Regions from separate parts of the Chryseobacterium cupriresistens genome, predicted to be linked through region 3. Evidence: riboswitches for the same ligand, from Rfam matches in the RefSeq annotation. Region 3 holds a riboswitch; each other region holds the start of a gene.

Region 1 (3,286 bases), on a different contig from region 3:
ATGCCAAAAAGATAGTTTATCTTTCAGCAGATGCATTCGGAGTACTTCCTCCGGTTTCTATCCTGAATGAAGATCAGGCTCAATACCACTTCCTTTGCGGTTATACATCAAAATTAGCAGGAACTGAAAGGGGAATTACTGAACCTCAGCCATCTTTCTCTCCAGCATTTGGTGAAGCATTCCTTACATTGCACCCAACAATGTATTCTAAAACATTAATCGGTAAAATGAAGGAGCACGGAGCTAAAGCTTATCTGGTAAACACAGGTTGGAATGGTACCGGAAAGAGAATTTCTCTAAAAGATACCAGAGCAATCATTGATGCCATCATTGACGGTTCTATTGATAATGCTCCTAAAACTCAGGTTCCGATCATGAACCTTGAAATTCCTACTGAATTGCCAAACGTTTCTACAGGTATTCTAGATCCTAGAGATACTTATGAGAACGCTTCAGAATGGGAAGAAAAAGCAAAAGATCTTGCTTCAAGATATATCAAGAACTTTGAGCAGTATTGTGATACTGAAGAAGGTAAAAAATTAGTAGCTTCAGGACCTCAATTGCAGGAACAGACTATCTAATAGTTACCAATCAACATATAAAAAGCCTCATCACTGATGAGGCTTCTTATTAGTATTTTTTACAACTTTCAATCAATTGATTCTGTTCATCCAGTTTCAGGACTGTTGATTTGATTGATTCTTCAGTCAGATATTTTATAATCATAAAATGCTTTGAAGAAAAGTAAGACTTTCCGTCCAATATTTTATTTAAATACTTTGGAGTAGTGAAGGTCATCCAATATTTTGTTTTGTCAGAAAATTCAATGGTGACTTCTATAGCAGATTCAGTATCCTCTACTATTTCATCATCAATATGAATGGAAATAATTTCCGGTTCTTTCTCCAAGCAGAAATAAAACTTAGAATACCATCTGAGCTTTCCTTCATCATTCCAGATTCTTATATTTTCAGCATTTATTTCTTCAACGATATAAGATTTTCTTTTTGTTAATTGTCTGGAATTTACCCCAATGCTTTTACAGTAAATCTTATCCTTTATCTTCATAAATTATTTTTCATAATCATCTGTGAAAATCTGTGAAATCCGTGGTTAAATAAAAAAGTATAAGTTATTTTAAACTTAATAAGGCCAACCGATACCCATCCATTCCAAAGCCTGATAAGACTGCATCCGTATTAGCTGCTGTTACAGATTTCTGTCTGAATTCCTCTCTTTTATAGATATTGCTGATATGAACTTCTACTTTAGGTTTTCTGATATTTTTTAAACAGTCTGCAATCGCATATGAATAGTGAGTATAAGCCCCGGGATTGATCACTACTGCATCGAAGTCATCCTCCTGAAGCCTGTTAATAAGCTCGCCTTCAATATTAGACTGGTAATATTTTATATCATGAGCCTGAAACTCGGATTTCAAATTTTCCAAATAACTTTCCATAGAAACATTTCCATAGATTTCCGGTTCTCTTGTGCCTAAAAGATTGAGATTAGGCCCGTTGATGATTAAAACTCTCATACCATAAAATTAAAAACTTTTTTTAATTAATGGCCAAAAATTTCAATGTGATGTAGATTTGTTTCAATTGAGTTTTTAATAATGATATTTGTCATATTTAAATAAATGATAAAGCTTACAACTCCTTATTGTTATGGCTTTTATTAAAATTTTATGTTAATTATTAAAAATTTATCATGAAAAAATAATAAGTCTACTTGTTTTGTAGACTAAAAGTTTTTAGCTTTGCAACCATATTTCGATCGGCTTATAAAGAAAGATGGAGGGAACTGACCCTGTGAAGTCTTAACAACCTACCCTTGGGGCAAGGTGTTACGTTCAGCCTTTTAAGGAAAAATAAGCATTTGGTTTATCGTATTTATCGATGCCCTTTGCTGACTTTTCTGCAAAGGGTTAAATTTTAATATATGATAAATAAAATTGATTATGATTAGTAAAAATTTATTTAATTCTAAAGCCTGGATACCTCCGGTTGCGGCTTTTTTTCTGGGAGTCACCAGTGTAAGTGCACAGAATTCCAGACTGAAAAAAGATAGTCTTCATGAAAAGGAGCTTGATGAAGTCGTAGTGGTAGCTTACGGAAAAGCAAAAAGAAACAGCTATACCGGTTCTGTAGCCACCATTTCCAGTGATAAAATCAATAACAGACCTGTAACCAATATTACCAAAGCATTGGAAGGGCAGGTTGCAGGGATTCAGACCACCAGTGCCTCAGGGCAGCCGGGTGCGGTTTCTACTATCAGAATCAGAGGAATCGGTTCCATCAGTGCTTCCAGTGATCCTTTATACGTAGTAGACGGAATTCCTTTTGACGGAAATATTAACTCTATCAGCCCAAGTGATATTGAATCCATCAGTGTTTTGAAAGACGCTACAGCAAGTGCCTTGTATGGTTCAAGAGGGGCAAACGGAATTATCATCATCACTACAAAATCAGGAAAAAAAGGAGAAGCCAGAGTAAATTTTAATATCAGCCAGGGATTCTCAGGAAGAGCTGTCAAAGATTATGAACAGGTAAACACGGATCAATATTTTCAATTATATTGGGAAGCATTAAGAAACGGATATCAGTCCGGTAAAGTTTCTTCTCAGCAGGCTGCTCAGATGGCAACAGATAATCTTGTTTCTACCCTTGGAATTAATCCATATGGAACTGCTTATCCAAAACCGGTGGGAACAGATGGAAAATTATTGTCAGGGGCATCACCACTCTGGAATGATGACTGGAGAGATATTCTACAGAGAGTGGCATCAAGAAACCAGATGGATCTTGATATCAGCGGAGGAAGTGAGAAAAGTAATTACTTCTTTTCCCTTGGTTATCTGGATGATAAAGGGATGGCCATTGAATCTGGTTTTAAAAGATATAATACCAGGCTTAAAATTAATTCCGAAGTTAAAAGATGGCTGAATGTTGGAGTAAACTTAAGTTATACGAACAGTATTCAGCAGGCACCAACTTCTTCAGATTCCAAGGCAAGCAATATCATCAATGCCGCAAGGTTTATTCCTTCATTCTATCCTTATTATGAAAGAAATGCAGACGGAACTTACGTTTTAGATGCTGACGGAAATCCAATTTATGATTTTGGAAAATACAGACCTACAAATGCACTTCAAAATCAGAATGCTGCTGCAACGTTGCCTTTAGATAAAAACGAAAATAAAGAAGATAACTTTTCAGGAAAAGGATTCATGGAATTCACTTTCTTGCCGGAACTGAAATTCAAAACAAGCTTCTCAGTT
Region 2 (3,286 bases), on a different contig from region 3:
CGGTGGAATGCCTGTCTTTCTTCAAGGCATTGTTGGGAGAAAATCCAATAAAGGATTGAGATCCTCCCGCACCAAGTACTGTTGATCCTTCAGTAGCTACATTTCCATCGATGTCATATTGGGTATAGGATGCTTCGTCACCCGCTTTAATCTGGTATTGTTCAAACCTGAACTCACCACCGAACGCAATATTGAAACGGTTTATATTTTTAGAAACATCAAGATTAATGGTATTCTGAAGGAAACTATGGGCGCCTGCATAAAAACTTGTGGGTGATTTTGCTCCCAGAGAAGCATTATTGGTGTTGCTTACCTTATAATTGAAGGTATTGCTCCCGAATGTATTACTAAGGTCAAATAGCCAGTTGTTAACATTATATTTTGCACCTACAGCATAGGAAACATCATATACCTGAGACCCAAGAACCGCCTGAAAACCGTTCGGATAAATGGATGAAACCACATTAGACTTTTCGCTTGGCAGTCTTCTGAAACCAAACCCTTCTCCTTCTTTAATACTGAATCCTCCGAAAGAATAGAGTTTAAAATGATCATTAAAGGGATATTCTGAATTGAAAAACAACTGTCCCTGTCTGATCTGGGCATCTCCGATCTGAAAATTGAAATCATCACGGGTCAACCCTCTTTTTTCAATTTCGGCATCATCCGCAGCTCTGGCTGCTTTTACCGCTTCAGCGTCACCTGCAAATTCATACGCAAAATTATCTCCGAAAATATCCAGATCGTGATTTTGAGTTCTTGTGGTTTTTCCTCTGTGGCTTAATTGCAGGGAAAGATTGATATAACCGTCTTTCTTTCCTAATGAAGCTCCGTAGTTGACTCCTGCCTGATACGTATCTCCATCATTTCTTCCACTTAATCCGTAAGTAAGGCTTGCTGAAGCTCCGGCATTTTTCTTAAGAATTATGTTGATCACTCCGGCAATAGCATCAGAACCATATTGTGCAGCAGCTCCGTCTCTTAACACTTCTATTCTATCAATAGCAATTACGGGAATGGTACTCAAATCTGTTCCTACGGAACCATTTCCTACAGTATTCTGATAATTGACCAATGAGGTTGTATGTCTTCTTTTTCCGTTAAGCAATACGAGAACCTGATCAGGGCCCATTCCTCTTAATGTTACGGGATCAATATGCTCTGTGCCATCAGAAGCAGACTGCCTCACTGCATTAAACGACGGAATCACATAATTAAGGAGATCCTGAGCAGTCATTTGGGGAGAACTTCTCTGGATTTTGTCAATATTAATTACATCTACAGGAACCGGTGTCTCCAGCTTTGTTCTTTTGACATTACGGTTTCCGACGATGATAATATCTTCGATCTGTTTTCCTTTTTCCTCACTTTCCTGAGCAGCTACCAGAATTGCTCCAAGCAATAGTACAGCTGTGCTTAATTTTTTCATTTTTGTTCTTGCCAATTAATACTACCAATCTGACGGATCTTTCCGCAGATACACAAGACTTCAAGAAATGGAATTCATATAGAGTATTGACTTCAATTATCTCTCCCAAAGGGTTGGAATTAGCACCTTTACACGCTGGAATTGTGCAGGTTGCTAAGGTTTCACCGGGCCAAATCCCTCCACCTTTCTTGATAAATCTACGGCAAAAGTAGACTATTTTTCTGAACTTACAAAAAAAGCAAATCTGCTGATCTGCAAATTTGCCTTTTATTTTGTATGGAACTTGTTTAAACTTTTTATTTTTGAACCATTAAGATTTAATAAGAGTTTAAAAGGATTAAGAGAAACTTAAAAATCAGAATGATTAACCTTAACTATACTTTATTTCTTAAACCTTCTTAATGGTTTTTAAGATATTAAATATTTTTTATAAGTCTAGACAACTAAATCTTTTGTTTTATTTAATAATCATCTTTTGAATGGCTATTCCTGTATCTGATTTCAACCGCACAAGATACGTGCCTGCCGGATAATCAACCTTCAAATTATAAGTTCCGCTCTCTTTATCGAGTTTGAAAGTATCCAGTTTTTTACCGGTCATATCAAAAATTGAAATTTCCCCATTTTTTGCTTTATTGAAAACCAGTTTAGCGATTCCATTTCGGACAGGATTATCTGCAATCTGAAGAGATAATTTGTTGGCGGCATTGACATCTGCTGTTGACAAAGCACCCGCGTAATTACCAAAGATTCTAAATTCTCCCGATTGTAAAGTGATTGGAGCTGTTGTGGAAGCTACATTTGAAATACTGTTGTCCATCAGATTCTGCCATTGACCTGTGTAAGGGAAATAAGGCACTACATTCTGTGCGGAAGTCGTGTAATTGGCCAATACGACAACATTCTTTATTCCTGTTGTAATAGAGGCATCATATACATAAATTCTTGTGATCAGACCATTGGGGTCGTTCGTAAGATTGTTGGATTCTATACTATAGGTTTTCGATTTAAAGACCTGATGACTGTTTCTGATGTTGATGATTTTAGCCCATGTATCGTAGACCGCCTTTCTATTCAGATCAGTATCATATCCGAGCGTAAATGCAACAGGTTTCTCATCGGTTCTGCATCCGCTGTCTATCGTACCGTTTGCACATCTGTTGATGCTGAATTCATATCCTAATTCTCCAAACTGCCAGATCATTTTCGGACCAGGGATAGTAAAGAACGTGGCCCCGAATGTTTTCATTCTTTCAAGAGCGGTATTCAGGTTTTTTACATCATAGCTTCCGTTCGCTGCACCGTATGCAAGGTTTTTAAACATCAGTCTTTCTTCATCGTGGCTTTCTCCATAGCCTACGGCACTCATATTGGTAAATCCGTGAAGACTGTGGTTCATTCGGTCGTAATTGCTGTTTTCCTTATATCCCATCGTATTCTGATTGTAAGGATCTGTCTGTTTATTCCAAAGCATAACGCCTTTTCCTTCTGCTATTCTGTAATTCGCCCATTGCTGTTCTTCTGCATCAGTTCCAAGGTGTTCGAAGATCATATAAGAATTGGGATCAATGGCCCATTGTTTATCAGCATAATTTTTCATGATATCCACTCTGTCCTGCTGGTAGGCATTGGTACAGGCCTCATCATTTTCAGAACAGCTTTGCGTAAATCCTTTGGTTAAATCCCAACGGAATCCGTCTATGTGATATTCAGTCAGCCATTGCTCAAGACATCTTTCAACATAATATTGCGTTGAAAGGCTGGTATGGTTAAAATCGTTAAATACATTGTATGAATGTTTCGGAACCTGATTAAAGTAAGGGTTGTTGGCTGCAACATTTCCATAGCCATCACCAT
Region 3 (3,286 bases):
AGAATAATAAATCCGGCTTTCCGTTATTTTTTTCATCAATTTTAAAAACACGGAAACAAGACCATGCGTGCACCGGCGGATTCACATCACTCATATTCCACTCATAGGCAGGAAGCTGTCCGTTAGGGTGCATATACCATTCTTTCGTAAGCAGTAACAGCTGTCCCTTGGCAAACTCTGCATCGATGATGGAAAAAGGAACACAGTGAAACGCCAGGTCCCACGTTGCATACCATGGATATTCCCATTTATCAGGCATGGAAATAATATCCTTGTTATGCAGATGATTCCACTCTGTATTTCTTACATATTCATTGAAATTTCTTGGCGCTTCAAAATTAGGATCACCTTTCAGCCATTTTCCGATATTATAATGATAAAACTGTTTGTTCCAGAGAAGCCCGGCAAAAGCCTGTCTCTGTACATTTCTCTCATCTTCGTTAACGGTATCACTCTGAATTTCCTGATAAAACTCTTCAGCTTCAGTCTGCCGGGTATTGAAAATTTCATCAAAGTTTTCAAAAGGCTCATCGGCTTCATCCGGGCACAATCTGAATTCAAAAACCTTTGATTCTCCGGCTCCGATAAGCTCATCGATCAGGAAAGAAGCTTTTGTCCCTTTCTTTGCGGGATTAATCGTATTTGCCTGGTGGGTAATAAAATGATTGATGCCATCTTTGAAATATGTATTTTCACCTGCAGGAGCTCCGTAAAGCTTAGAAGTATTGGTTTCATTATCACAAAATACGCTTTGTGCATTGGTATTTCGGGAATAAAGTTTTTTAATGGAGATACTGTCGTGTCCAATATTGATACTTCCGTCATGAGAAGCATTAAGCTCTGCCTTATAGGTGTTGTATCCCCATTTCCAGTTGTTTCTGAACCATACAGTAGGCGCTACCAGAATAGGTGCTTCATGCTGACTTCGGTTACAGACCGTTACTCTGGCAAGAATATCATTGTGATCGGCCTTGCAATATTCAATGAAAATATCAAAATATTCATCATTATCGAAAATTCCGGTATCGAAAATTTCATATTCCGGTTCCTTTTTACTGCGTCTTCCGTTTTCTGCAACAAGTTCATCGTAAGGAAATTCATTGATGGGATATTTATAAACCATTTTCATATAACTATGAGTAGGTGTATTATCCAGATAATAAAAGATTTCTTTGATGTCTTCCCCATGATTACCCTGAGGATTGCTCAAACCAAAGAATCGTTCCTTTACCATTTTGTCTTTCTTGTTCCAGAACGAAAAAGCAAAACATAAAAGCTGCTTTACATCAGAAATTCCGGCAATACCTTCTTCACCCCAACGGTAGGCATAGCTTTCTGCATTATTATGGTTGGTGAAATTCCAGGCATTCCCGTTCGGGCTATAATCTTCGCGTACATTTCCCCACTGCCGGTTGCTTACATAAGGTCCCCAGTTTTTCCATTTGGTATCTTGTAATCTATCTTTTTCGGCGGTCATATCTCATCACTTTTCCATACGAAGTTAGTTTTTTTGAGAAGTAATTCCAATTTTTTTCATCTGAATAATTATTAATATACTCTTGGAATACTTGTATTTAAGGGCTTTTTTAAATATTAAAATAATTTTTTTTTGAAATTAAAAGAAAAGAACTACCTTTGCACCATTCGTTCATTCAAATATTGAAAATGTTATCAAGAAAGGTTGAGGGATTAGACCCTATGAAACCTTAGCAACCCTTTGCGCAAGTAAAGAAGGTGCTACGTTCTACCAAAATAATTTTGGACAGATAACTTACTGAAGTTCTTTTCAGCCATTTCCTGTGGCATTTTCAATTGTATTAAAATTTAATAGAATTGAAAACAGAACTAAACTATATTAATCTTACGTATCAAACTCATTCCCAAAAGGAATACCATATCTCATTAAGCTATCAGCTTTTTGGGAAAGATCTGTTTACAGCCCCTGTTGTCTTAATCAATCATGCTCTTACCGGAAATTCAAACGTATCCGGAGAAAAAGGCTGGTGGAAACAGCTGGTGGGAAAAAATCAGATTGTTGATACCGATCAATATACCGTTCTGTGCTTCAATATACCAGGAAACGGATACGACGATTTTTTAATTGAAGATTATGAAGACTTTACTCCTTCAGATATCGCTGCGATATTTCTGAAAGGACTTGAAGTTTTACAGATCAAAAATTTATATGCCATTATAGGAGGCTCTCTGGGAGGAGGTATTGCCTGGGAAATGCTTGCCCAGCAGCCGGATCTTGCTGAGATTTTTATTCCTATTGCCTGCGATTACAGAACACACGACTGGCTTCATGCACAGTGTCTGGTTCAGAAATTTTTATTAAATGATAAGGAAGAACCATTACAGAAAGCAAGAATTCATGCCATGTTGTGCTACAGAACACCGCAGTCGCTCAATGACAGATTTCAAAACCAATATAATCAGGACAAACAACGCCTGGAATCAGAAGACTGGCTGGTTTATCATGGTAATGCACTAAACGAAAGATTTAGTTTAAAAGCTTACAAATTGATGAATCATCTCTTGATGAATATAAATGCTGCTGATACAGCACTGGAGAACATACAGGCACGAATGCACATGATCTCCGTAGATACAGATTTATTTTTCCCGGCTTCTGAAATCCGAATGTGTTTTGAAAACTTAAAAGAGAAAAATAAAGATGTTTCTTATCACGAGATCCAATCTATACACGGGCATGATGCCTTCCTAATGGAATATCAACAATTAAATAATATCATTAAAAACATTTTATAGAAGTAATGAAAAATGCTAACGAAATAAAATTTTTGAAGAACAGATCAATCGTTAAATTTGAAGGAGAAGATTTCCTGGGAGAAATCGGGATTGACGGACGAATTTTTAAAGCGCTTACTTTGGCGCGTATCAGTGTAGGAGTAATCTCTCAGCAGGCCGTAGAAAACGGAATTTCTATCCTGGTTCATGAAAATGATGCAGAGAAGGCAGTGGCTTGTCTTATCGATGAATTTGAAGCAGAAAGAAAGTCAGGAAAAGTTTCCCAGATCTATAGTATCAATAATGTTTCTGTCATTGGTTTTGTAGCAGAAGATTTTAATAAAGTCTTTGCTGAGCTGGCAAGAAATAATGTTTTTCCATTGCTTTTGAACCAGGTAGCAGGAGAAAACAGAGTCAATATCGTAGTGACGTCTTCACAGGATGAAAAAACAAGAAACATCATAGAATCTGAAATTTTCAAAAAACCGAAAACCGTTCATCTGGCCATTATTGGCCATGGAAATGTAGGAAAAAC

The links. Region 3 has a riboswitch for S-adenosylmethionine ahead of ACLI50_RS21620 (alpha/beta fold hydrolase). Riboswitches for the same ligand answer to the same signal wherever they lie in the genome.
Region 1: linked by a shared signal. The riboswitch ahead of ACLI50_RS16335 (SusC/RagA family TonB-linked outer membrane protein) and the one ahead of ACLI50_RS21620 (alpha/beta fold hydrolase) in region 3 are both predicted to bind S-adenosylmethionine.
Region 2: linked by a shared signal. The riboswitch ahead of ACLI50_RS20880 (TonB-dependent receptor plug domain-containing protein) and the one ahead of ACLI50_RS21620 (alpha/beta fold hydrolase) in region 3 are both predicted to bind S-adenosylmethionine.

Annotation. Positions count from the first base shown of each region.
Region 1 covers NZ_JBKKJT010000005.1:418,420-421,705, forward strand. Annotated here, with positions in the region: gene pckA (phosphoenolpyruvate carboxykinase (ATP)) at 1-581, shown strand, start outside; gene ACLI50_RS16325 (hypothetical protein) at 631-1,068, opposite strand; gene ACLI50_RS16330 (type II 3-dehydroquinate dehydratase) at 1,133-1,540, opposite strand; SAM riboswitch class I at 1,785-1,883, shown strand; gene ACLI50_RS16335 (SusC/RagA family TonB-linked outer membrane protein) at 1,967-3,286, shown strand, end outside.
Region 2 covers NZ_JBKKJT010000011.1:92,519-95,804, reverse strand. Annotated here, with positions in the region: gene ACLI50_RS20880 (TonB-dependent receptor plug domain-containing protein) at 1-1,429, opposite strand, end outside; SAM riboswitch class I at 1,523-1,627, opposite strand; gene ACLI50_RS20875 (alpha-amylase family glycosyl hydrolase) at 1,887-3,286, opposite strand, start outside.
Region 3 covers NZ_JBKKJT010000012.1:108,249-111,534, forward strand. Annotated here, with positions in the region: gene ACLI50_RS21615 (MGH1-like glycoside hydrolase domain-containing protein) at 1-1,477, opposite strand, end outside; SAM riboswitch class I at 1,666-1,773, shown strand; gene ACLI50_RS21620 (alpha/beta fold hydrolase) at 1,834-2,772, shown strand; gene ACLI50_RS21625 (ACT domain-containing protein) at 2,778-3,286, shown strand, end outside.